Regions from separate parts of the Paenibacillus sp. RC334 genome, predicted to be linked through region 2. Evidence: riboswitches for the same ligand, from Rfam matches in the RefSeq annotation. Region 2 holds a riboswitch; the other holds the start of a gene.
What was found. Region 2 has a riboswitch for cyclic di-GMP ahead of QMK20_RS05750 (glycosyl hydrolase). Riboswitches for the same ligand answer to the same signal wherever they lie in the genome.

Region 1 (12,300 bases), 860 kb from region 2:
TCTTTATGCCCGCGCTTTGTTTGATCGTATCGTCTATTTTGATTTCAAGCTTACTATCCATTATTTTATAGCCTTGGGGAGCTACAAGCTCTTCCAAGATGTAATCATCATGGAGCAATGCAGAAAACACAATTTTCCCTTCCGCATTGGTAGTTTGAATGATTGGGGCTCTTTTCTCCGCTTTATCATAGAGCGCGAATTTTGCTCCGGGCAGTACCTTATCAGGCTCATCTTGATCAACCTTTGTAATTTCGAGGCTTTCTTTAATACCGCTGCCTGAACTGGAGCCGGAAGAAGTCCGCACAATAATTTCTTGATTCGTCTCCTTCTGTTCTGTCGTTAAGCGATCCCCTTCAAAGGTTACTTTGTTGCTCACCTTTTCTTTGTCAGCTGCATCAATGAACGCTTGATATTCCAGGATAAAGGCGGAGGAGATCTCCTTCGTGAAAGCAAGCTCAAAAGTTTCCTGACCTTGAGCATCTGGCTTGAAAATGAGCTTGTAATCACGATCCCTGGTTAGTTCTGTACTCTTGGTAACCTTCCCGTTTTCAGACACCACAGTTGAATACAGATGAAAGGAATTCTCGATCAGAATCTGATTGCTGCTGGGATGATCCACAATTTTGGCATTTGTTACTTGAGACTGTCCTTCGTTTATACGGATTTGCCAGTTAATTTTATTCCCGTTCTGGCTGCCGCTTTTAGAAACATATTCTCCACCGTGAGGTAAGGTTACTTGGGCTGACCATTCTGAGATTATATTTTCTCCATCCAGAAAAAGGGCCTTATTGCGGATTTCTTTTTCAATAAGTTCTCCTTCCAGCGTGGTTTGGAACGTAATCCAATATGGGGTTTGAATCTGATTTTTAAATTGGATACGCAACGTGTTGCCATTTTGTTCGGATGGAAGAATAAGTGTGTACTGGTCTGCTGGTAATTCGGAGCCCTTTTCCACGCCGTTCCTCGATCCATTCAGTGTCATGTCGTACACTTTAACGGAGTTTGGCAGTAGCTTCTGACCTTGCAGCAATGGATCTTTTATTTCCGGTTGTTTCAGGGTCTTACGGTTATAGTTGGCCTTAATGTCCCATGTGATGTGCTTGGAGCTGGCATTGTAGCTTCCTTGCTTGGCTCCATTTTGTTGTGTCATGATATCCGGAAAGAGCCGCGCATCTGCTTCTGCAGATTTTGAATCTCCGTCCTGCTGCCATTCAATGACGGATTTATTCCAGAACTCTGGCTTCGTCGTATCTTTCTTCCAGTCATTATTGAATGTGGTTGAATATTTGATCGTATAAGTATCTTGAATTGGTGCATGGAAAATGATATTAAACCCTTGTTTATAATCCTGTGATAACGGAATAAGCTCATAATCTGCAGGGGCTTGAAGTTCCGTTTTTCCGTCAGCGGATTGGATTTTCAAAGTGTTCGGCAACAAGGCCAGGCCATCGTTGGGAAATACATCCTTGATGACGATATCGTTCATAGTATATTGATCTTCATTGATGGTAATAACCCAAGGTATGAATTTTGCGTTGTAGTTTGGCTCCTTGGATTCTTTAATAATAATTCCACTTTTAAGTTGTGCGGTGGCATCCTTAGAGACTCCACCTGAAGTCACACGGTTCGTTACCTTATCATCTTGATATACACGTTCTTTGGCTTTCGTTTGATAACGAATGGTATAGGCAGTATCCACATCGGAGTTGAATTGGAGATCAAAGCCGTTGCTGTCCAAATCATTCGTAACCGGGGAGACGGTATATTCTGAGGATGGAAGCACCTCTTGAGTATCGTCTTTGTATATTTCAAGTGAATCGGGAAGCCATACCTGACTGTTGTTGAACCGATCACTTAACAAGGCTTTGTCGGCAGGTATTTTCTTTTCGCTGAAGTTGTACTTGATCACCCAAGATACCGTTTGTGTAACAGGGTCGTAACTTTCCACCTTCTTGGACAAAAATTCTCCGCGATCAACCTGCACGGTAGCGTTAGCAGAGACACCATTCATAGAGTCTCCCGAAAAAGTAGCTGTGTTGGAGAAACGGGTTTCGTCACTTGTAATATCTGTGGAATACTGAATCTGATAGGCTTGGCTAATGCTCTCGTCTTTAAAACGAATAACAAAGCCCGTACCGGCTTGATCTGGTTCGAGCGTATACTTGTCCCCACTGATTGGGTCCTTAACTACCGTCGAGCCGTCAATATTGACTTGCAGATTATACAGTTGGAAGGAGTCTCGCAACAGCTCCAGCCCTTGAGGAGTCGGGTCTGTTACGATCGCATTCTTTACGGTGTCCAATTGTGTATTCACATTAATGGTCCAGTCAATCTTGTTTTTGCCGTTAGCTTTTCCTTGTTTACTTATTGGGGGACCGGACACGGGTTTGATGTTGACGATGGATGTTTGAACCCCGATCTTAATTGGAGTCGCAATAATGACTTCTGTGCTGCCTTTTGCAACTTCCTTACTGAACTCGGTTTTTACTTGCAGTTTTCCGCTTACGTTGGAATGATTCTCTACGTAATCGTTAAAGGTCATAATGACTTTCCCTTGGCGATCTACCGTAAAAGTACCAACCTCTCCATCTGTTGAAATCAACGGAGACGAGATATCTGTGTAAATTTCAAATTGTTCCGGTAAGTTAAAGGTGAAGGTATCGCCTTCTTTATACTGATTGTCCGGAATCTCCCATTCATAGCTCAGCTGGACTGCTGCGCCAATGTCCACACGTACGCCAGGATTATCCACAGCATCAATGATACGGCCGGTTTCATCCGTCAAGATCAGCTTGGTTAAAATATTGTCTGCTTGAACTGAGCTGGCTGCTGCCTGAATCATGGGAGCTATGCTGGGAGGTGCCTCTAATGGTTCAGGGTTCGGAATACCGTATACATCTTCCATAACTGTATTCGCAGGATCGCTTACAGCGCTTTCTGGTACAGCCGCGGTCGAAGTGTCTGCGTAAGCCAGCGCTGCACTAAAAAAGCTTTGGAAAATAAGCAATAGCACAATGATCGTTACATTTATTTTTGTTCTCATACTCTTAAGTAAGTCTCCTATTCATCATAATATTATGGAAAGTACCCGGGCGGATTTGGTTCCCCCCTCTTTCTTGTCCCGGAAATAGTATATTCAACATCTTAGTTTTTAAATGACTGACTAGATATACAATACCTTCCTTATCTCAACAATTTCTCAACAAGAATAGAAAAAAGCCCTGATCGCAGTGATCAGGGCTTTCTACAAAAAAAATTAATATTGTTTTGTTTTTGTATATTTGGAGGGTTCTTTGGCCATTGCAAACTTCTGTTTTCCGCTTTTTAGAGCGGCATCTACTGTAGTGTCAATGATAACCCATTGATTGTTGATATTGACTTCATTCCAGGCGTGGTAAGTTTTCACATAGGAGGATTCACCCATAACCAGCTTCGTTGGAACATCCACACTTCGAAGCATGGCGGCGAACAGTGAAGCGTATCCATAGCAAATGTCTTTTTGCGAAACTATTGTACGATCAATTTGTGGAAGGTAGTCTGTTGATAGGTTGAAAGGCTGGTTGGAATCGTATTTAATATGACTAATGACATACTCGTAAATACGTTTCACCTTTTCATCATCTGTCGTTGCACCCTTGGTTAATTCCTTGGCTTTCCGAATCGCCTGATTCGTATCGCTCCAGTCAATATTTTGAATAGAATTGAGGTATATGGTTTTACTGTCATTCAAATTTAACTGGACCGTTTCTTCACCTATCACTTTATACTGATTGCCAGTTAGCTGTTCCAATAAACGAATGTTATAATTGCCATTGCCCATTTGAAGAGCGAATGCTTCCTCAGATTTGCTCGAATTCAGATAATAAGAGTATTTCTCCGCATCCTTGGTAATTACGATCTTGGTTTTGACATTGGACTTGACAGGATAACGTATACTAACAATACCGTGGTTTACGTTGTTTTGATTCAGCCATGCCTGACTTTCGGCAGCAAACGCTGTCGTATGTAGGGGGATGGATAACAAAAAAACTAAAATTATTAAAAAAAATGACATTTTCCTCATAGAAAAACTTCCTTTCGGCGGCCAGGCTACCATCTTAAAAAGAAGGCCCTATAGCTTTGCGTCCCTGCCTTTCGACAGGTTTGCTATTATCGTATAAAGTTTTTCAGGAAAAAAAGACACGACAAAAAGCCTCTCCAACCGGTAGCTGGCTGCCATCTTAAAAAGAAGGCCCTGTAGCTTTGCGTCCCTGCCTTTCGACAGGTTTGCCATTTATCCTGAACAGTCTATATCTATCATTCTATCAGTTGGGCTTCTGATTAGGCAAGCACAATCTTAGATTTTCTCTGTTTTTCGACAAAGTCATCTGATAGATGAGTTTATAGTTTGGTTCGATTCCCCCATTTTTTGCGGAAGGAATGTGGGGTTTCTCCGACATGTTCCTTGAACAGGTTGATAAAATGGCTGGTGTTGGGAATACCTACAAACCGTGCGATATCCACAATGGATTCGTCACTGGTTTTAAGCCAGCCTTGAGCCGCTGTGATGCGGACATTAATGAGATAATCGATAGGAGAAAATCCGATCTGTTTCTTGAAGTTTTTAGCGAGATTGAATTTGTTTAACTCAAACATGTCTGCCAGCGAATCCAGCGTAATTCGTTCACTGTAGGATCGATCCAAATATTGCTGAACCTTGCGTATCTCGGTGATCGTATCCTGGTTTACATACGGATGATCATAGGGGTGCTGCAAAATATACGTCAGCAACTCACCAATGAGTCTGGATGTAAGCAGCTCAGCAGAAAGAGTTCTGTCAGATTGTACGCATAACAGGGAATGCAGCTTGTCCAATATGGTGCATGGATCGTTGAGTGATATTACAGGCTTGTTGTGCTTGGCAAATTGTTCGTAGAAATTGTCGATCAGATTGCCGTACACATTTACACTGATAAACTCCCATGCTTCATGACCAGCGGTGCTGTACTGTACGAATTCCTCACAATTAACGAAAAACATATCATGAGGCTTCAATATGTATTTTTTCTCCCGGTACAGTAATTCCCCTTGTCCTGATAACGTAAAAACGAGCAGAAACGAGGTGAGTTCCTTCCGTTCCATGGCATAAACAGATGTTTTTTTGAAATAGCCTATTTCCTGTATATAAAAAAGGGATCGCTTGGCAAAAGCGGAGGGAGTACATGCAATGACGACTGGATCGCTGCTCCAAGGGGTCCCGTTTCCGTTGTTTTTTTGGTCTGTTGTCATGTCCAATTCCTTTACAAAAGAGCAAATTTATCAAGCTAATCACTGTTTGTTTAACAAATAAAATGGTGGTTTACACATGATTTCCTATTAATACGATTTATTTTATCACATCACATAAATGCATGTAGCGAATAATATTTTGAATTATTTTCCATTCGAATTCAGGTGTACTAATATGGTGAAAACAGCCTCGTTTCCTCCATATTTTTAACTCATTCATCCATATGAAAAAGTTAAATCATGTTGAAAAAATTCGGAGATGCCATGGGTTCAATTCAATTCTGGAATAAAATCCAGGACAGGATGCTAAAGGTATTCTATGCCCATTCCACCTTCCAACGCACATATCCTTTCGTTTTGAAAAAAATGGGTCTTTGTTCTATCGAAATAGTTCATTAGGCTTATCGTGAAGAAAATTAGATTGGGTCCAATGTTGTGATTTTGTTCACAAATATGTAGGTGCACGAGGGAGATATATGAACTCTTTTTATGCTGATTAGTGTACTGTAAATATATGCAAATCATATGATAAATAACAGCATAAAAGTACAAAATTACACAAAGAGTGTATTCACTTATTTGCGTGATTTTCTGCTCCGGTGTGTTCTAATATAATAGGAAATAGAGTGCCGTTAGCTTTGGAATTCATACAGGCAATGATATGATGGGTAATACAGATATAGGGCTTCACTTACTCGACAGTCAGTTTGGAGGATTATAGGATGGGAAAACCAAAAAATACGAAAACAGCAGCGGCTTGGTCGCTCGTTATTCTGGGAGCGGGCTTTGCAGCTATGTTGCCTTTTCAGCAATATGGCTGGGCTCGGTTGTTAGCAGGTGCTTTCGAGGCAGGACTTGTCGGAGGACTGGCAGACTGGTTCGCCGTCACCGCATTGTTCCGTCACCCGCTGGGCATTCCGATTCCACACACGGCGCTTCTTCCCAAGAACAGGGACAAGCTAACGAGTACCTTGGTGAGTACGGTGGAAAATAACTTGCTTAACAAAGACAGTATCGCATCTAAAATTGCCGATATCCGGCTGGCCGATTTGATGCTGGATGGTGTGGAAAAGGGCTTGCGCACGCCGGAAGCGGCCGCATCCATAGATGTTCTCGCCAAACGACTGGTCCGGTCGCTTCCGCTTGCGGAGCTGGCCCCGGTAATTGCGGCCGAGATCAAGCGGCAGGTGACAGACTTCGACGCTGGACCGCTGCTGGAGGCGTTTGCCCGTCAAACCAGTGAGAAGGGCTATGACCGCCGCGCGCTGGATTACTCGCTGGAGCAGGCTGAATCCTGGCTTTTGAAGCCGGAAACGGGCTACACGCTGGGTACCTTGGGAATGCAGGCTATTAGCGGTTTGCAAGTGAGCGGGCTGATGCAATTCGCCCTGAATGCGTTCCTTGGCTATCTGAACGAAGAGCGCATGGGTGAAATGATTCGCCATTTCCTGCTGGATCAGGTTGCGGAGCTGCAAAGGGAAGAACATCCACGCCGTCAGGCCGTGCTGGATGGTCTGAAAACACAGCTGACCCGTCTGGCGACGAAAGATACGGTTCAGGAAGGATTGAACAGCTGGAAAAACAACCTCGTGGGTACCTGGGAAGGCGATGCGTCGGTGCTTCATAAGATGGAAGAGCTACGCGTACGTTTATTGGGCTATATGGAAGATAGCAGCTATGTGCCGACCTATATTTTGCCGCTACTGGATCGGATGCTGGCTGATTTGAGAGGGAATACCGAGCTGCTGGACAAGATCAATTCTAGAATTGTGGCAGGCATTACCGGGCTGGTGGAAGCCAACCACAGTCGGATTGGTAATCTGGTACGCGAAAATGTAGATAAAATGGATAACGATTCCCTGATTGCTCTGATGGAGGACAAGCTGGGGCAGGACTTGCAGTGGATACGTATTAACGGCGCGGTTACGGGCTTCCTGATCGGTATTGTCCTGACAGGTGCCCGTATGCTGATCGGTTGATTCATTAGAGAAGAAAATGCTACAGATAAGGTTGTGGAAGCATGAGACTTTGGCACGAAGAGTTGATCGACAAGCTGCCGCGGCCGCAACTGCTGGGGCAACACCGCGAGTGCTGTGCACTGCGTGGGAACGGGTGGGAAAAGCGACATGCTACGGTTAATTATGTGTTCGACTATCACCCGATGCTGCTCGTCCGCTACCATAAGCTCATCATGGACGAAATGAAAAGTCGCGGTTACAACGTTGATCCGCTATGGGAGCAGCCGTTGTATCGCGGCAAGCAGTGCGAACCGTGGGCGACAGGGCTTGGCGAGGAACTGGAAGCTGTCGGCGCGTATGCGGAGCATGACGATGCTTATATGCAGGAATGCCTGGATAATCTGGCCTCCAAGGGTATTCTGATCGTGGAGCACGGTACAGGAAATTTAAGAAATGGATCGAATGTATAAAAACATGATGACTAAACGAAAAATATTCCTGATTACGTTGTTATTTGTGCTTGTGATCACTGGTTTCCGTATGCTGTGGTTTCATTATTATCAAGGACAGGAGTATCCTGAGGCCAAAAAAAGGAGTATTGGACTTGCGGGGCTGGGATTTGCAGGGCCGTGAGACTATTCCGTTAAAGGGAGAATGGGGATTTTATGCAGGAAATCTATCAAAACCGGATCTTTTAAAATCCTTACCAGCGAAGGAGCAGCAGTGGATTCGTGTTCCAGGAAAATGGAATGCTGCTTTGCATTCACCTGATTCTACTGCATATGGCTTCGGGAGCTATCGTCTGTTAATCCTGGTTGATCCCCAAAAAGCACCACTGTACGGGCTTCGAATTCCGTCGATTTACACCGCATCCAACCTGTTTGTAAACGGGCGGTTAATAAATAGCGAGGGCCAGGTGGCTGATCATCCTGAACAGCATACAGGAAGTTTTTCTCCGTATTCTGCTGCTCCATGGAATGTATGCGGGTGCCATCTTTTTTATGGCGTCTCGTAAAAAGCTGCTATTCTATTTTTTATTTTTCAGGTATCGTGGTGTGTACCGTTTTAACCATCATGATGAACGATGACAAGCTGTTACTGAGCGTGTTTCGCTTTCACTTAAAATACATTTGCTTTCCTATATGGGCAGCCATATATGCATACTCAGGGTTGTGCAGTTACTATTGGGCAGGTCCAGAATTGTTCAGACTGTTTTCGTGGGACAGTGTCTTTTTGCCATCCTGATTTTATTTATACCTTCACAGGAAATCCGTTCTTATCTAATGTTGATAATGGTGTTTCAGGGAAGTACGTTTGGTGTCATCATTCCCTTGTTTGCCTTTCTTAAGATATTCAGAGGTCAAAAAGACGCCATATTTCTATTGCTAGCTACCATAAGCGCCGGGTCCAGCATATTGTGGGGCGTTTTCAAAATGATATGGTGGAATTATCTTCCATACTACCCTTGGGATGTCGTGCTGTCCTTCCTGGGCTTCGCCTCATACTGGTTCAAGCACTTCTTCCAAACGAACACCGAACTGAGAAGTTTGTCGGACAGATTGCAGCGAGCTGATCAGGTTAAGAATGATTTTCTGGCGAATACCTCACATGAATTGCGAAATCCTCTGCACGGAATGATCAATATAGTGCAGTCTGTGCTGGATAATCAGACCCATACCCTGGATGAACGGAACAGGAGCAACATGCAGCTGCTCATCACCGTGGGTCGGCGGATGTCTCTGCTGCTTAATGATTTGCTTGACGTAACGCGCCTGCGAGAACGGGATATTCGCCTGGAAAAACGAAGTTTGAAGCCCCAAGGGGTAGCTTCCGGTGTACTGGACATGCTCCGGTTCATGACAGATGGTAAATCGTTGGAAATGGTTATCTCGATTCCAGATCATTTCCCCAATGTGCTGGCGGATGAGAATCGGCTGGTGCAAATCTTCTTCAACCTTCTCCATAATGCGGTCAAGTATACGAATGCAGGAACGATCTCGATTCAAGCAGATATTCGGGACGGGATGGCCCATATCCACGTTCGGGACACGGGAGTTGGCATGGATGAGGAGACGCAGCAGAGAATATTCCAGCCCTATGAACAGGGAACAGCACACTTGACGGTGATTGGAGACGGGCTGGGACTGGGGCTAAGCATCAGCAAGCAGCTCATTGAGCTGCACGGGGGAACCTTGAGGGTTCACTCTTCCTCTGGATCATTCCCCTGTATTCGGTGAGATACCGGGGGATGAGGGGGCTTATATGGAGTATGCAGCGAGCGCAAGTGAAGAGATCCGCAAGTGAACGACTTCGTATGGAGGCCGCATGGCTACAGGCACAAATCAGGCCGCACTTTTTGTTTAATACCTTGAATACGATCGTTTCGTTGAGTGAGACGGATGGAGCAAGAATGATCGTTCTGATCGAGGAATTTGGAAAATACCTAAGAGGAAGCTTCAATTCCCGAAACCTGGATCGTGTCGTTTCACTGGAATATGAGCTGGCACTCCTTCGATCCTATCTGTATATCGAGAAGGAGCGCTTTGGAAACCGATTGAATATCGTCTGGGAAGTGGATGAAGAGTTGAGCCTGCATCTCCCGCCCCTTTCGATCCAGCCACTTGCGGAAAATGCCGTTAGACACGGCATTCTGAAGCGTATCCGTGGAGGGACATTGCGTATTCGTATCACGGATCATGCGAAGGGTACAGAAATAGCAATCTCAGATGATGGAGTGGCATGGATCAGGAGAAGCTGGACAATATACTGACCTATCAGAATAAAGAAGAAGGAGGAGTCGGTTTGCTAAATACAGATCGGCGCCTAAAGCAAATGTACGGTGACGGACTGCATATCAGCAGCCATCCCGATCAAGGAACAACCGTCAGCTTTCATATTCCCCGCGAGAAGAAAAAAGAAGACTGACGGCTTTTGTCAAGTACGGATATCATGCAGGATCGGCTGGAAAAAGCACGCTTCTGCATGATATCCGTATCATATATAGGTTGCAGCTTGTTAGTTGACGCACGCAACTAGACATGCGCCATTTTCCATCGATTATACCAATCGGTGATCTGTTCATTTGGCTTCACATGTAGTTCTTCCCATAGAACGGATAATAATAAATCATACCACTGGCTAACCAAGGTATCCTTTTTCATATCCGCATATATTTTCATCAAACCCCAATACGCATCCTCTGCTTGAGGGTGTCGGTTACAGATATCCTCATAAAGAGAGATAGCCTTGTCAGGCTGAGCGTTTTTGTTATACCATTCTCCCATTTTTAATGAGGTGGCTATCCACATTTTTTGAAGTCTTTGACGTTCGCTTTCAGCCCACCAATAATCGTATTCTTGTAAATAATCGCCTCTGTATAGCTTCATTATTTTGGTATAGTCATCAATCGTTTCCTGGCTAATCGGCGGAGCAGACGTCAGGCTGTCCTCCCATTCCTCTTTATCCAGTAGTATGTTTGTCGTATTCAGAATATATCCGCCGCTGGTATTATCAATTTTTAAATAGTCCTTATATGGGCCCATAGCTTTTCTGAGGTAATAAGCAGCAGTATATAAAAGAGAGTAAGCCTTCTCCTCATCATGCTCCGACCAGAGCAATTCAATCAGTGCTGATTTTCGAACCAACTGGTCATGGTGCAGAAGCAGGTATAGAAACAACTCCTGTGATTTTTTTGTTCGCCACTGTATAGCCGTTAACTGCTGATCTGTTAATTCAACCGCGACTTCCCTGAAGACTTGTAACCGGAGAGGAGGACCAATGGAAGGCTGGAACGCAGGGTGACCATCACGTTCCAGAATACGGTTTAGGGTCTTAATGAGGCGATCTGTGGTGACTGGTTTGATCAAATAATCCAGTGCATTAATTTCGAAGGCCTGAATGGCATATTCATTGTAGGCCGTTACGAATACAATATGGAGACGAGGTTTTTCAACCTGAATTTGCTTTGCTAGCTCAATGCCGTTCATTTCAGGCAGGCTTACATCGAGAAAAGCTACATCTATATTTTCGAGAAGAATTTGCTCTTTTGCTGCCAGTGGATTCATAAATGAACCTACTATATGTATGTTTTCAATTTTACTAAATAGACGCTTCATATAATCTAAAGCCAGCTCTTCATCATCTAGAAGAATAATTCTTGTGAATTTATCTGATCTTCCCACAAATAGTCTACTCCTTTTTAATCGGATACATACCATTATATATGATAACTTAGCTCCAGATATAAACAAAAGTATCGAAATAGAAAAAATTTTAACGAATCATTATGATCACATGAAACAGGCGGGCTGTGGCATATTCATGATTAAGATGAAATGCCGCAAGCCCGCCTGTTTGTTATTTTGTTATGTTCCAGTGTCATTGTCTAAAGGGGGATAATTAGTTACAGAATCCAGCGTGTGATCTGTTCCAGCGGCAGTCTGGATTTTTCCCGCTTGGGTTCAAGGGCCCGATAACCAAAGGCAGCGATGACCGAAATATCCAGCAGTCCGTTCTCCAACAGTCCTTCTTCCTCCAAAATGGCATGCACCTGATCGTAGTTAAATCCCTCAATCGGGCAGGAATCAATGCCGATCTGAGCCGCCGCCGTCATCATATTGCCCAAGGCGATATAGGTTTGCTTGGAAGCCCAGTCGAATAACGTACGTTCGTTTTCCAGCAGGCGTTGATTTTCACCCTGAAAGATTTTATATCGGCCCGGCAGTGAGGCAAAGTCTTCCTCGGACATCCCTTTAATCTCTTTATACATGTACTCCACATACGGGGAATCATAACGAACATCCTTGCGTGCCAAAATCAGGACAACATGGCTGGCAGCAGGGATCTGTTTTTGGCCCCCGCTTGAAACCGCAGCCAGCTTTTCTCTCAATGCCTGATTTTGTACGACCACAAATCGCCACGGCTCAAAACCGACAGAGCTTGGGGAAAGTCGTCCGGTTTCGAGAATAAATTGAAAATCTTCCTCCGGTATGATGCGATCAGGATCGAATTCCTTGGTGGCATGTCTGAACAGAAAGGCATCCAGAATCTCCTGTTTTTTAGCTGATGTATTGGA
Region 2 (12,300 bases):
TCGATGACATTCAGGGCTTGATGCAGCGTTGTGATCTGCTGATTCACACCTCCATCACACCGGAGCCGTTCGGGCAGGTCATTATTGAAGGCATGGCCGCAGGGCTGCCGGTGATTGCTTCGAATGAGGGTGGACCCAGGGAAACCGTCGTACCGAACGAAACCGGGCTACTTATTGAACCGGGTGATCCGGCCAAGCTGGAAGAAGCCATCCGCTGGATGCTGGAGCATCCACAGGAACGTCAGCAAATGGGCGATAAAGGGATGGAACGGGTCAAGAAGCATTTTGTTATCGAGAACACGGTTAAGGATATAGTTCATTACTATAAGGGTTTGTTGGCAGGAGTCTGACCGACATTCGCGTTAAAGGATGATTCAGATGAAAATAGCGATAGCACACGATTACTTAATCCAAATGGGCGGAGCGGAAAGGGTGGTAGAGGTATTCCACGATATGTATCCGGAGGCTCCAATCTTCACAACGGTGTTCAGCGACGACCGCCTGTCGAACAACTTGAAGGATGCAGATATTAGAGCCACCTGGCTACAGAACATCCCGGGAGTGAAGGCCAATTTCAAAGGAGTGCTGCCGCTGTACCCCATCGCTATCCGTGATTTTGATTTTAGGGATTTCGACATTGTGTTAAGCTCCAGCAGCGCATTTATGAAAAGCATCCAGGTACCTAAACATACGTTTCACATTTGTTACTGTCACACACCGATGCGGTTTGCCTGGGATTACGATACATATATGGCCCGGCAGTCCAAATCCAACCTGCTCAAAAGCATGCTAAAGCTTTACATGAATCGGTTGAAAACATGGGATGCCAAAACTTCTCGCAACGTAAACCAATTTGTCGCCAACTCTTCGGTCGTCAAACGGAGAATCCTGCACTATTACCAACGGGAGTCGGATGTCATTTTCCCTCCTGTTAATACATCCCGTTTCCAACGTGCTACAAGCATCGGTGACTATTACCTGATCGTATCCCGGTTAGTGTCCTACAAGCGCGTTGACCTGGCGATTGAGGCATTCAAGCGCAATGGTCTCAAGTTGCGCATTGTCGGTGAAGGACCGGATCGCAAAAGACTGGAAGGCATGGCCTCCCCGAACATTGAGTTTCTTGGCAGACTTGAAGACGAAGAGGTCAACAAGCTGATGGCAGAATGCCGTGCGCTCGTTTTTCCGGGGGAAGAGGACTTCGGTATCACGCCTCTGGAGGCGAATGCAGCCGGACGGCCTGTTATCGCTTATCAGGGCGGGGGAGCGTTGGATACCATTGTCCCTAATGTGAATGGTGTATTTTTCCGCAGACATCAGGTAGAGGATGTGCTGGAGGCGGTCGCCAAGGTCGAGCAGCATGCATGGGATGTGGACGGTATCATTAGCCATGCACGCAAATTTGATGAAGATACGTTCAAGGATCATTTCAAAAAGTATGTAGAGCAAGCCTATGTGAACTTTCTAAAAGGAGGATGAACGGAATGAAGCTGGCTGTAATCGGTACTGGATACGTTGGACTCGTCTCGGGCGTGTGTTTTGCACATAAAGGTAATGAGGTGATTTGTGTCGATCTGGAGCAGCACAAAATCGATATGCTGAACCGGGCGGAATCTCCTATTTATGAACCTGGCATTGAGGAATTGATCGCGTTAAATCTGGAAGCGGGTCGTTTGGAGTTTACTTCGGATTTGGCCGACGCGGTTCGCCGCTCGGATATCGTTATTTTGGCGGTAGGTACGCCGTCTCTGGCTAACGGTGAAGCTAATCTGTCCTACATTGAGCAGGCTGCTGCTGATGTCGGGAAGGCCATGAACGGGTATAAAATTATAATGACCAAGAGCACGGTGCCTGTCGGAACGAACGAAAAGATCAAGGACGTGCTGGCCCGTCATACGAGTTTGTCCTTCGATATTGTATCCGCTCCGGAATTTCTGAGAGAAGGCTCTGCTATCAATGATACACTCCATCCAGATCGCATCATTATCGGTTTGGACAACACGGGGCTGCGTGAAACGATGGTTTCGCTGCATCAGGTGTTCACGGATAAAATTTATGTAACGGATATCCGCAGTGCAGAGATGATCAAATACGCGTCCAACGCATTTCTGGCGACCAAAATCTCGTTTATCAACGAAATCGCCAATATTTGCGAAAAGGTAGGCGCGGATGTTACCTGTGTGGCTGACGGTATGGGGATGGACAAACGAATCGGGTCCTCTTTCCTGCAAGCTGGGATCGGGTACGGTGGTTCTTGCTTCCCGAAAGACACGAATGCGCTCATCCAAATTGCGGGTAATGTGGATTATGAATTTAAGCTGTTAAAATCGGTGGTCGAGGTTAACACTGACCAGCGTTTCATGATCGTATCCAAGCTGCGTGAATCGCTGGGTCAGCTGCACGGCGTGCCGATTGGCATTTGGGGCTTGGCCTTCAAGCCGAATACAGACGATATCCGCGAGGCTCCGGCACTGGAAATCGTTGAAACGCTGGTTCAGGCAGGTGCTATTGTGAAGCTGTATGATCCGATTGCAATGGAAAAATTCAAGGAGCGCGTGGATCATCCGAATATTGTATGGTGCTCCTCCCCGCAGCAAGCTGCCGAGGGAAGCGACGCGGTCTGCCTGCTGACCGATTGGGAAGAGTTCAAAAACGTCAATCTCTTACAATTGTCTTCCATTCTGCACAAGCCAGTCCTGATTGACGGTCGTAACGTATTTACGGAGGAGCAGATTCAAGGCTCGGGGCTGGAATACTATTCCGTGGGTCGTCCGCGGATGAGTGGGTGGAATCGGGATAAGGTGGAAGCTTAAAAAAGTGACGGATTTAAAAGTGAAACATTAAAAAGTGACTGTGGTGGTTTTGGAGACGCTACGCGTGCAGATTGTTCTTCCGATTGCTGTTACCCCCGGATTTTCTTGATTGTGTAAAACATTCAAAGGTTAAAATCCGGGGATAAAGGCAAACGCTGCCGCTTCTTCAGAACAATTCTGCCCGCTTCGCTGCTTTCCGCCGTGGAGTCACAATTTTTAACCTCCACCTTATGGGGGGAGGTAGGAAGGGCGTATCCGAAGGAGCGGCGCGGGTGGTACCGCTCCTTCGGATTAAGGCGCCATGCGGCTGCGCCGCACCGCTCCTTCGGAGCAAGGCTGCCATGCGATTGCGCTATGCTGCTCCTTCCGAGCAAGGGCGTGGCAGGGCCGACTGATACTTGAAGCCTGCAAGCACGGCAGGCAAGCGCGCGAGCGTCTTTACAGGCTGACCGGACATGAATCGTCCGGTCGTGCTTTTTGCAATAAACGGTATGATTGGCATGATGCATATTTGAGTAGCGCAGGGATGGATTTGAAGCTGGAGAAGCGGAGCGTTCGCCTGAAAGCTTTCCAAAGGAAAGCTCGCATCGGAAGCATTAGCTTAGTGGGATTCTTACATCTAAATGTCTTACACAATCCAAAGAATCCCACGGCAACAGCGATCGTAAGATCAAATCCATCCCGTAGCGGGCTACTCGACCTTGCCCATCCGATCACCTACCCAAATTAGAGAGGAAGTGGAGAGTTATGAAGCTCGTACTTTTGTCTGGTGGTTCCGGTAAGAGATTATGGCCTTTGTCCAACGATTCCCGTTCCAAACAATTTTTGAAGGTGCTGGAGAGTCCGGAGGGTAATTCGGAATCTATGGTGCAGCGGGTGTGGAGACAACTGGGGGATAACGGCTTGTCCGAATCCTCGTTTATTGCAACAGGGAGAGCGCAGGTTGAAATGATTCAGAGTCAGGTTGGGCAGGATACGCGCATCATTGTTGAGCCGGAACGAAGAGATACTTTTCCCGCGATTGCGTTAACAGCCACTTATCTATATTCCATCGTGGGTGTTTCGCCCGATGAAATCGTTGCTATATTGCCGGTAGATCCCTATGTAGAGGATGCTTTCTTTGCTACAGTTGCCCAGTTGGAACATACTCTTCAGGAGAGTGAAGGCAAGCTTGCGTTAATCGGGGTTGTCCCTTCCTATCCTTCTGAGAAATATGGTTACATTATACCTAAAAATGATGCCACACAAGGTAGCACAGGCTACCGCAAAGTGAGCCATTTTCAAGAGAAACCCGACCGGGAGCAGGCGGAGCGTCTGATGGAACGCAATGCTCTATGGAACTGCGGGGTTTTTGCATTCAAATTGGGTTACTTGCTCGATATCTTGGCATCCAAAGGATTGCCGTTGAACTATGAAGAAATGCAAAAGCAATATTCTTCTCTGGAAAAAATCAGCTTTGACTATGAGGTAGTCGAGAAGGAGAAGGATATCGTTGTTCTTCCATATGATGGATTCTGGAAGGATTTAGGTACCTGGAACACCTTAACGGAAGAAATGTCCCATCAGCAAGTGGGCAGAGGCGTAGTAACGGAGGATTGCGTCAATACGAGCCTTATCAACGAACTGGATATCCCCGTGGCGATCATCGGAACGAATGATCTGATCGTAGCTGCCAGCCCGGATGGCATCCTTGTGACCAATAAGGCGGAAAGTCCGCGCATCAAGGAAGTGCTCAAGGCTCATAATCAGCGTCCAATGTACGAAGAGCGCCGTTGGGGTCATTATCGGGTAGTGGATTATGTGAAGTATGACGAGGGCAACGAGGTATTGACCAAGCGAATCCGTGTGCTGCAAGGCAAAAATATCAGCTACCAACTTCATTTCAAACGGAGTGAAATTTGGACCATTATTAGCGGTGAAGCGGAAATTATTTTGAATGAAAAGCTGCATAAGGTGAAGGCTGGTGATGTGGTTCGCATTCCAGAAGGGACGAAGCATAGCATTTTAGCCGTGACCGATGTGGAATTGATCGAGGTACAGACAGGTTCTGAGTTGATCGAAGAGGATATTGTCCGTTTTTGCATGGACTGGGATGAAATTTCCCGTCACCAGTTTATTTCATAAATGAGCATCTTGCAACCATCCTGGAAGATAAAAAAGGACTCATTTATGAAGTTTTTTAGCCCGAACTGTCGAAAATACGCGAAAATCTGTAAATTCATGAACATGACCTATTAAATTTTGGTAAAAAAAAGTCGATACTTAGGGTAAGAAGGAATCCAAACTCCTTCCACGATAAACGCAGCCCTGTTGAAAGGCAGGTACGCAAAGCTAAAGGGCCTTCCGTGAGGATGGCAGCCTGGCTACCGAAAGGAAGAGCGAGAGTGAGCCCCTATTTTACCCCTGTGTATCGATTGATACGCAGTGTACTCCCCGTTGTTATGCTTTTTTCCTTGTTGCCCGCCGGTTTTGGTGAATCTCTGTCCGTGGCGAATGCTGCCACATTACAGCCTGTTAATTCGGACGCTTCTGCTGAGGCCCGTGAACTATACAACTATTTGATCAGCATCTCGGGAAAAAAGATGGTCACAGGTCAACATGATTATTTGGAAAGTCCGGATGAATTAAGCAACAAGGTCCAGAAAATCAGTAAGGCGTATGCTGGTGTACATGGCTACGAGATGGGAGCCATCTCCGGCCAGTCCGCCGCTACGGAGGCAGCACAACGTAAAAATGTCATCGATAGCGCCATACGTTGGAGTAGAGCTGGCGGAATGGTTACGATGACTTATCATGAACCGCTGCCGGGTAAACCACTGACTTGGGCCAATGTGCAGGCGAAAGTAAGCCAGGCGGAGTTCAATAAATACGTGACGCCGGGTACTACGCAGTATAATCTTCTCATTGCCGATCTGGATAAGGTCGCTGTATCGTTAAAGCAGCTTCGTGATGCAGGCGTTCCAGTATTATGGAGACCTTACCACGAAATGAACGGCGACTGGTTCTGGTGGGGAAACAAAAACAATTTCAATCAGCTCTGGAATATCATGTATGACCGTTTTGTAAACACGCATCAACTAAACAATCTGCTGTGGGTATGGAGTCCGAACGCGCCTAATTCGTACACTGTTCCATATACCCCGAAATATCCGGGGGATGACAAAGTGGATATTTTGGCTGTAGACATTTACAACCATGATTTTAAGCAAAGCCATTACGAAGGACTGCTCGGACTGGCACGGAATAAGCCGATTGCCATTGGGGAACACGGTGAGGTGCCCAGTCCCGAGGTGATGCAGGCTCAGCCAAAATGGGTGTATTCCATGACCTGGGGCAAGATGCTGACCGAAAATAACACGACGGATCAGATTCAGGATTATATGAATGATTCGACAAGCTTGACGCGGGATGATGTGAAAAAAGGGTTAGCTGCGATGAAAGAACCTGAGACGGAGCTACCGACCGTACCGGACACGGGGCCAAACGATCCAACTCCGGCTCCGCCAGTGGTAAGTAAACCAGCCCCGCCTTCCGTTCCGGATATGGTCTACGTGAACGGGCTGCGGGGTGAATATTTTAACAGCATGGATCTGGACGGCACCGCTGTTTTGGTTCGTACAGACAGTAAGCTGGATTATAACTGGCGTGCGGCCTCGCCTGATCCCGAGGTGAAGGCTGATCAGTTCTCGGTCCGCTGGACGGGCAAAATCAAGCCGCAATATAGTGAGACCTATACGCTTACCACGATATCCGATGATGGCATTCGTGTATGGGTAGACGGCAAGCTGGTTATTGATAGCTGGTTCAAACAAAGCTGGACAGAACGCAAGGACAGCATTACCTTGCAAGCAGGCAAAATGGCAGATTTGAAAGTTGAATATTATGATGAAAAAGGCGACGCAATGGCACGTCTGATGTGGGAAAGTCAGCATGAAGCGAAAGCGGTAATTCCCGGCAACGCTTTGTTTCTTCCTTGATATATACTCTTTCCCCGCCAAAAATTTTGAGGAGAGAGGGTGGAGCACAATGATGAAAAAATGGTTGACCCAAAGGTATATAGTATTATTGGCCGGGCTGCTGGGGGTCGCAGCTATAGCGATGATCGCCTGGTTTATTCATACGCCTCCCAAGAGTGAAGAACTTCAGACGATTAAAGTAGCGGCGGCCAGTCCGGTATGGAAACTCGGTCAGCGGGATGACTCTTCAGCAGAATTTAAAGGTATGGTCGGTAAGGACAATGTCAATATTTCGGCGGCCTCCACCGAGTCGTCTGCTAAAGGAGCATCGTCAGCGATGTCCATAGCAGAGAGTACAACGGCTCCGGTATTGCTCAGCAGTGGAGATATTCCTCCCGGTTTAAATGCGTCCATGAATCCTGAACTATCACTCCAGTACAAGCTGGATCAGGTTCCTCCCAACGGGATGATATTCCGTGTACGGATTTTGGATGCGGGCAAAGCCGTTCCCCAAATGGCTGTATTTTCAAATCATCAGCTGTCCGGTATCATTCAGATTGCCGGGGTTTCCGGCACAGGCAGTGCATATAATTTCAAAAACAACTACGAGCTGTATATCCCCAAAGAGCAATTGCAAAGCGGTGTTAACGTACTCAAGCTAAAGACAGCGCGCTGCCTATACTGCTCCTCTGCTGAAGATAAAAATGTGTGGTGGACTTGGGATGACTTGAGCTTGGAGACGTTAGCTTCACCTGCGACTGAGCCGATACACGGTAAATATATACTGACCGGAACGAATGTGAACAATAAAGAATTTTATTATGATCAGGGTGCAGTAAAACATTTACCATACGTTCTCAAATGGCTGGGAATTGCATATAGCGGCAATGTCATGAGAGTCACATGCGCTAGTAATGTGAACAAGGCATGCACAGACGTGGAAGAGTACTACCAAACGTTGAAGCAGTATAATATGCAATCGTCGGCTTTGTATTTATATACGGGCGATATCAAGCTGCAAAAAGACGGCTCCCTGCCGGAGACGGCCAAGCAGAAATTGCGCGATTATGTAAAAAAATATGGTTCATACCTGCAATATTATGAAGTGGATAATGAACCGGGATTGTTTAACCGCTCGAAAGCGGTCAATCTGGCCGTGGCCCAAGTGGCTGAATACGGAAGGTAAGCAATTGGCGCCACATCTCAAAACGGTAGCGCCGGGCTGGGCCTACTGGCCGACGTATTCGACCAAGGCTTGTAAAAACCAAACCGGAGGTACGCTGAAATGCGGCGATCCGGATGGATGGGAGCGGGACCCGGCACAACGTAAACAGCTGGAGGATGTCACCGACCTGACTAACGGGCACGCCTACGGCGAATCGTATAATGAAGAGGGCGGGGGCAGCTTCGTTCAAAATCTGAAAACCTTCGGCGGTTCAAGCAATGGGCTGGAGAAGAAGATGCTGAATACGGAGTTTGGTACGAACGATACGCATCGGGACAACCCTGATTACGGGGCCAGTCAGCCACAAGCAGCAGCATTCGACCGGATTATGCGTTCGCAGATCGGTTTTGCCAATATGTTTATCCAGCATGCTGCTTTTTATAAGGACTACACGCTGTTTAAAACCGGCTTTGACCTGCAAAATCACAATCCGGCGAATACGGAAATTTATCCGTTCGGACAAGGGCAGGACAGCCGTGTAAACATCATGAGACGCTTGAGTCTGGCTTATGCCACACACGGGAAACCATTGACTTATACGGTCCTGAATCCGGAGGAAACGAAGGATAAGATGGTCTATGTCCGTACAGTGGATACGTCTAAGCTTAAACCGCTGGCTGGCAGTGGGGCCACCTCGGACAAATTGCTAGTGAACCTGGTGAATTTTGAATCCACAGCACAGACGATCCGTGTACGGGTGACGATGCCGAAAGCCGGTTTGTACACGGGTGAACGCTTCGGAGCTGGCTCTACGTACAGCCAGGCACAGCGTTCCATATCCGGACTCAAGGCTTCGCCTGCCCTTGATTTTGAAGAAAAGCTGGGTCCCGGAGAGTCGGTGCAATACATTCTGGAACTGAAAAGTACAGATCAGACCGCAGCTTCGGCTCCTACAGAGGTGAAGGCCGCCTCTGTTCAGGAAGGCGCGGTAAAGATCAATTGGCTTCAGGCAGAAGGCGTATCCGCCTATGATGTACTGCGTGCGGACGGGACAAACGGGGCGTATCAGGTGATTGCATCGGAAGTAGTGGGAAGCGCGTATACGGACCACACGGTGAAAGCCGGAAGTCACTACGCTTACAAAGTCCGAGCGACTGGGGGCACCCAAGTGTCCCCGGCGGCCGAGGTCGCTTAATCAGGACAGATACAGAGTAGGACCAGCGTCGAAGAATACCTTACATGCAACCGAAAATAGAATGCCAAAGAACCTATCAGGAGAAAGTAGGACCTGACAGGTTCTTTTTTATCTGTAAATGGTTCTGATTTGGAAGTTCATTGCGTATATTTCAGAAGAAAATCCGAAAATCCTTTAATTTTCTCGCCATAAGACGACAACATTACAGGTATGTATTCATATATAATAGTTTTGCTCATAACTATACATACATGGTTTGTGGGGATTCTCTTTCCAGTGACCAAGAATGATAAAGTGAGGTAAGTGCCGAATGAACAAGGAGACTGAATCAGGAATGGACAACCCTCTTCTACGAAACAACGAACGGAAAGCAGACAAACCTGTCGTCCACTTGGACATCCGGGATATTTTGCTTCAATGCGGCATCACAATGCCGCATTGTCTACAGAGCGAAGCTGACGGAACCAAGGACCGAAAGGATAAGAGCTTGTAAAATACCGGTTGCCGGTACTGCTTAAAATAGGAGTGAACCGGCTCCCACCCTTCTTTATTCCATCATTCGTTCCATGCGGACAAACGCGATAAAACGCTTGGCTTCTTCCTCAGACAAAGTTCGTCCATCAATGGTCAAATTAAAACGTTGCAGGATATCTTCATCGGACAGCTCCAACTGGTCCACAAATTCCCTCACAGCTGAATCCAAAATTGCTGCCGGATGGCTAGTGCGTCCTACCAAGTAATCAATGGATACCCCGAAAATGTCTGCAAGCTTGGTCAGTATCTCAAAATCTGGCTTGCGCCGGTTTTTTTCATAGTGAGAAAGAGCCGCCCGCGTAATTCCGAGGGATTGTGCTAGTTCCTCTTGTTTTAATCCCTTATATTCCCGTAATTCAGCGATGCGGGTGCCATAATTCATCTGATATTCCTCCTGAATGCAAGGTTGAGAAAGAAAAAAAGCAAGTTTACGCTTGACAAGATACGTTTTGTATCATAAATTAGTTATGTAAGATACATAACGTATCTATATTTTATAGTTTTAACCATATGTTATCGTTCATATACCCTGGGAGGCCACCGATGGTTTAGCACTTGTGCTTATTCGCTGGCTAGACCCTCTATGCGCTATTATACAACATTTTACTATAGATTATATGGTCATGCTATGCAGAGGATCAGTACAAGCGTCATTGCATCGAAAACAAGTCAATCAGAGAGGACTGGTCTTGTGCAGCTGAAAGAGTACATTCGTATGATCCAAAAAAGAATATGGTTGATTAGCGGTATCGTATTGTTGGTATGTGCTGTGGTGGGTGTGAAAAATGTATATTTTACCCCTCAGATTTATGAAGCGACAGCGAAGCTTATTATCAACCAGACGCCAAGGCCGGATCGTGCGGGTGTCGTCGATTACAGTGTCGTTCAAACGAATATAGCCTTAACGAACTCCTATAAGCAAATTATGATGTCCTCGGCAATTATGGACCAGGTGGTCGCCAGCTTCCCCGATCTCAAGGTCACTCCGTCAGCTCTGACGCAAAAACTAAGAGTAAATACCGCAGGTGATTCACAGGTCATGGATTTAACAATCCGTGATTTATCGTATACGAAGGCTGTCAAAACCGTAAATGCGGTAGCCAAAGTATTCAAACGACAAATTCCCTCTATCATGAAAATGGACAACGTCACGATTCTAAGCGAAGCCAGTCTGACTGAACCGGCTGTTCCTGTGAACAGTAATCCCGCTATACAGATGCTTATTGCTTTTTCCGCCTCCTTGTTGCTGGGTATAGGCTTGGCGTTTTTGCTGGAAGTGCTGGACGATACCTTTAAAAATGAAGAGGATGTTGAAAAAGAACTCGGCCTGCCTACCCTGTCCCTGATTACGAAAATGAAAAAAGAAGACAAACGCTCCGACGGTTCAGCTACAACTCCCAAACAGGTAGGTGAAGGACAATATGCCGCGATTAATCAATAACCAGCTCGTCACATCCCTGCATGCCCAATCTCCTGTTTCGGAGGAGTACCGTATGCTTCGCACGAACATCCAGTTTTCTTCTGTAGATGAGCCGATTGAGGTTATGATGGTCGCATCAGCTCAGGCGGGTGAAGGCAGGACGGTCACGATTAGCAATTTGGCTGTAACGTATGCGCAAGAGGGGAAAAAGGTGCTGGTCATGGACATGGATTTGCGCCGCTCTTCCTTGCACCACATGTTCGGCTTGCGTAACCATACCGGTCTGACGCGTGTCCTTGCCAACCAGCAGCCATGGCAGGAAGTGGTTCAGGAAACAGGGATCGATCATCTGTATACCATTACAGCCGGACCGACTCCGCCGAATCCGTCCGAAATGCTCAGTTCCCGCAGAATGAACGCTCTAATGTCTGAGCTGAAGGAGCATTATGATGTGATTTTAATGGATACGCCGCCATTGTTGTCCTTTCCAGATGGCCTCATTATAAGCGCCATGTGTGACGGAGTAATTTTGGTGGTGCAGGCAGGGAAGGTCAAAAAGGATCTCGTCAAGAAAGCGAAAGCCAATTTGGAAAGAGTAAAGGCACGTATTTTGGGCGTGGTGCTCAACAACGTGAAACGGTCGGATACTCGTGCGGAGCGCGGCATGGAGGAACGCAACCTGACATGAACAGAAAGGAGGGAAATGAGAGTTAATAAAATTCTTTTAACAATGAATAAATAATACTTATCAATCGGAAACTGAGGTGATGAGCAGTGTCTTCTTCCCACTCGAACGAGGCCGAAGCTTTGAGTACATCAGTGGAAGTGTATTCGGCCGCTCATGGGCTTGAACGTCGGCAAGGATTGAGCGTATATCCGTTCGTGAAGCGAAGTATGGACATCATGCTGTCGTTCATTGGATTAATCGTGCTGTGCCCGGTATTTCTGCTCGTGATTTTGCTGATTAAGCTGGAGGACCCGAGAGGAAGCGCGTTATTTTATCAAGTTCGTATTGGTAAAAATGAGCGGCCGTTTCGCATGATCAAATTTCGTTCCATGGTGTCCGATGCCGAGGACAGATTGTCCACGCTGCTGCTGGAAAATGAAATCGAAGGTGCAATGTTCAAAATGCGGGATGATCCACGCATCACCCGTATTGGGCGCTTCCTCCGCAGAACGAGCATTGATGAGCTGCCGCAACTGCTGAATGTACTACG

Region 1: another riboswitch for cyclic di-GMP. It lies ahead of QMK20_RS01660 (transglutaminase family protein); the one in region 2 lies ahead of QMK20_RS05750 (glycosyl hydrolase).

The regions. Positions count from the first base shown of each region.
Region 1 covers NZ_CP125370.1:350,608-362,907, forward strand. Annotated here, with positions in the region: gene QMK20_RS01655 (collagen binding domain-containing protein) at 1-3,043, opposite strand, end outside; gene QMK20_RS01660 (transglutaminase family protein) at 3,257-4,063, opposite strand; cyclic di-GMP riboswitch class I at 4,077-4,158, opposite strand; cyclic di-GMP riboswitch class I at 4,201-4,281, opposite strand; gene QMK20_RS01665 (AraC family transcriptional regulator) at 4,381-5,268, opposite strand; gene QMK20_RS01670 (DUF445 domain-containing protein) at 5,991-7,247, shown strand; gene QMK20_RS01675 (TIGR02328 family protein) at 7,289-7,696, shown strand; gene QMK20_RS01680 (hypothetical protein) at 7,680-7,859, shown strand; gene QMK20_RS01685 (hypothetical protein) at 7,831-8,241, shown strand; gene QMK20_RS01690 (sensor histidine kinase) at 8,660-9,463, shown strand; gene QMK20_RS01695 (sensor histidine kinase) at 9,496-9,996, shown strand; gene QMK20_RS01700 (sensor histidine kinase) at 9,966-10,151, shown strand; gene QMK20_RS01705 (response regulator) at 10,259-11,407, opposite strand; gene QMK20_RS01710 (NAD(P)H-dependent oxidoreductase) at 11,629-12,300, opposite strand, start outside.
Region 2 covers NZ_CP125370.1:1,213,448-1,225,747, forward strand. Annotated here, with positions in the region: gene QMK20_RS05725 (glycosyltransferase family 4 protein) at 1-350, shown strand, start outside; gene QMK20_RS05730 (glycosyltransferase) at 379-1,479, shown strand; gene QMK20_RS05735 (UDP-glucose dehydrogenase family protein) at 1,485-2,813, shown strand; gene QMK20_RS05740 (hypothetical protein) at 3,166-3,387, opposite strand; gene QMK20_RS05745 (sugar phosphate nucleotidyltransferase) at 3,561-4,937, shown strand; cyclic di-GMP riboswitch class I at 5,104-5,184, shown strand; gene QMK20_RS05750 (glycosyl hydrolase) at 5,165-6,790, shown strand; partial or broken gene QMK20_RS05755 (hypothetical protein) at 6,840-9,129, shown strand; gene QMK20_RS05760 (hypothetical protein) at 9,440-9,622, shown strand; gene QMK20_RS05765 (helix-turn-helix domain-containing protein) at 9,677-10,045, opposite strand; gene QMK20_RS05770 (YveK family protein) at 10,355-11,104, shown strand; gene QMK20_RS05775 (CpsD/CapB family tyrosine-protein kinase) at 11,085-11,771, shown strand; gene QMK20_RS05780 (sugar transferase) at 11,858-12,300, shown strand, end outside.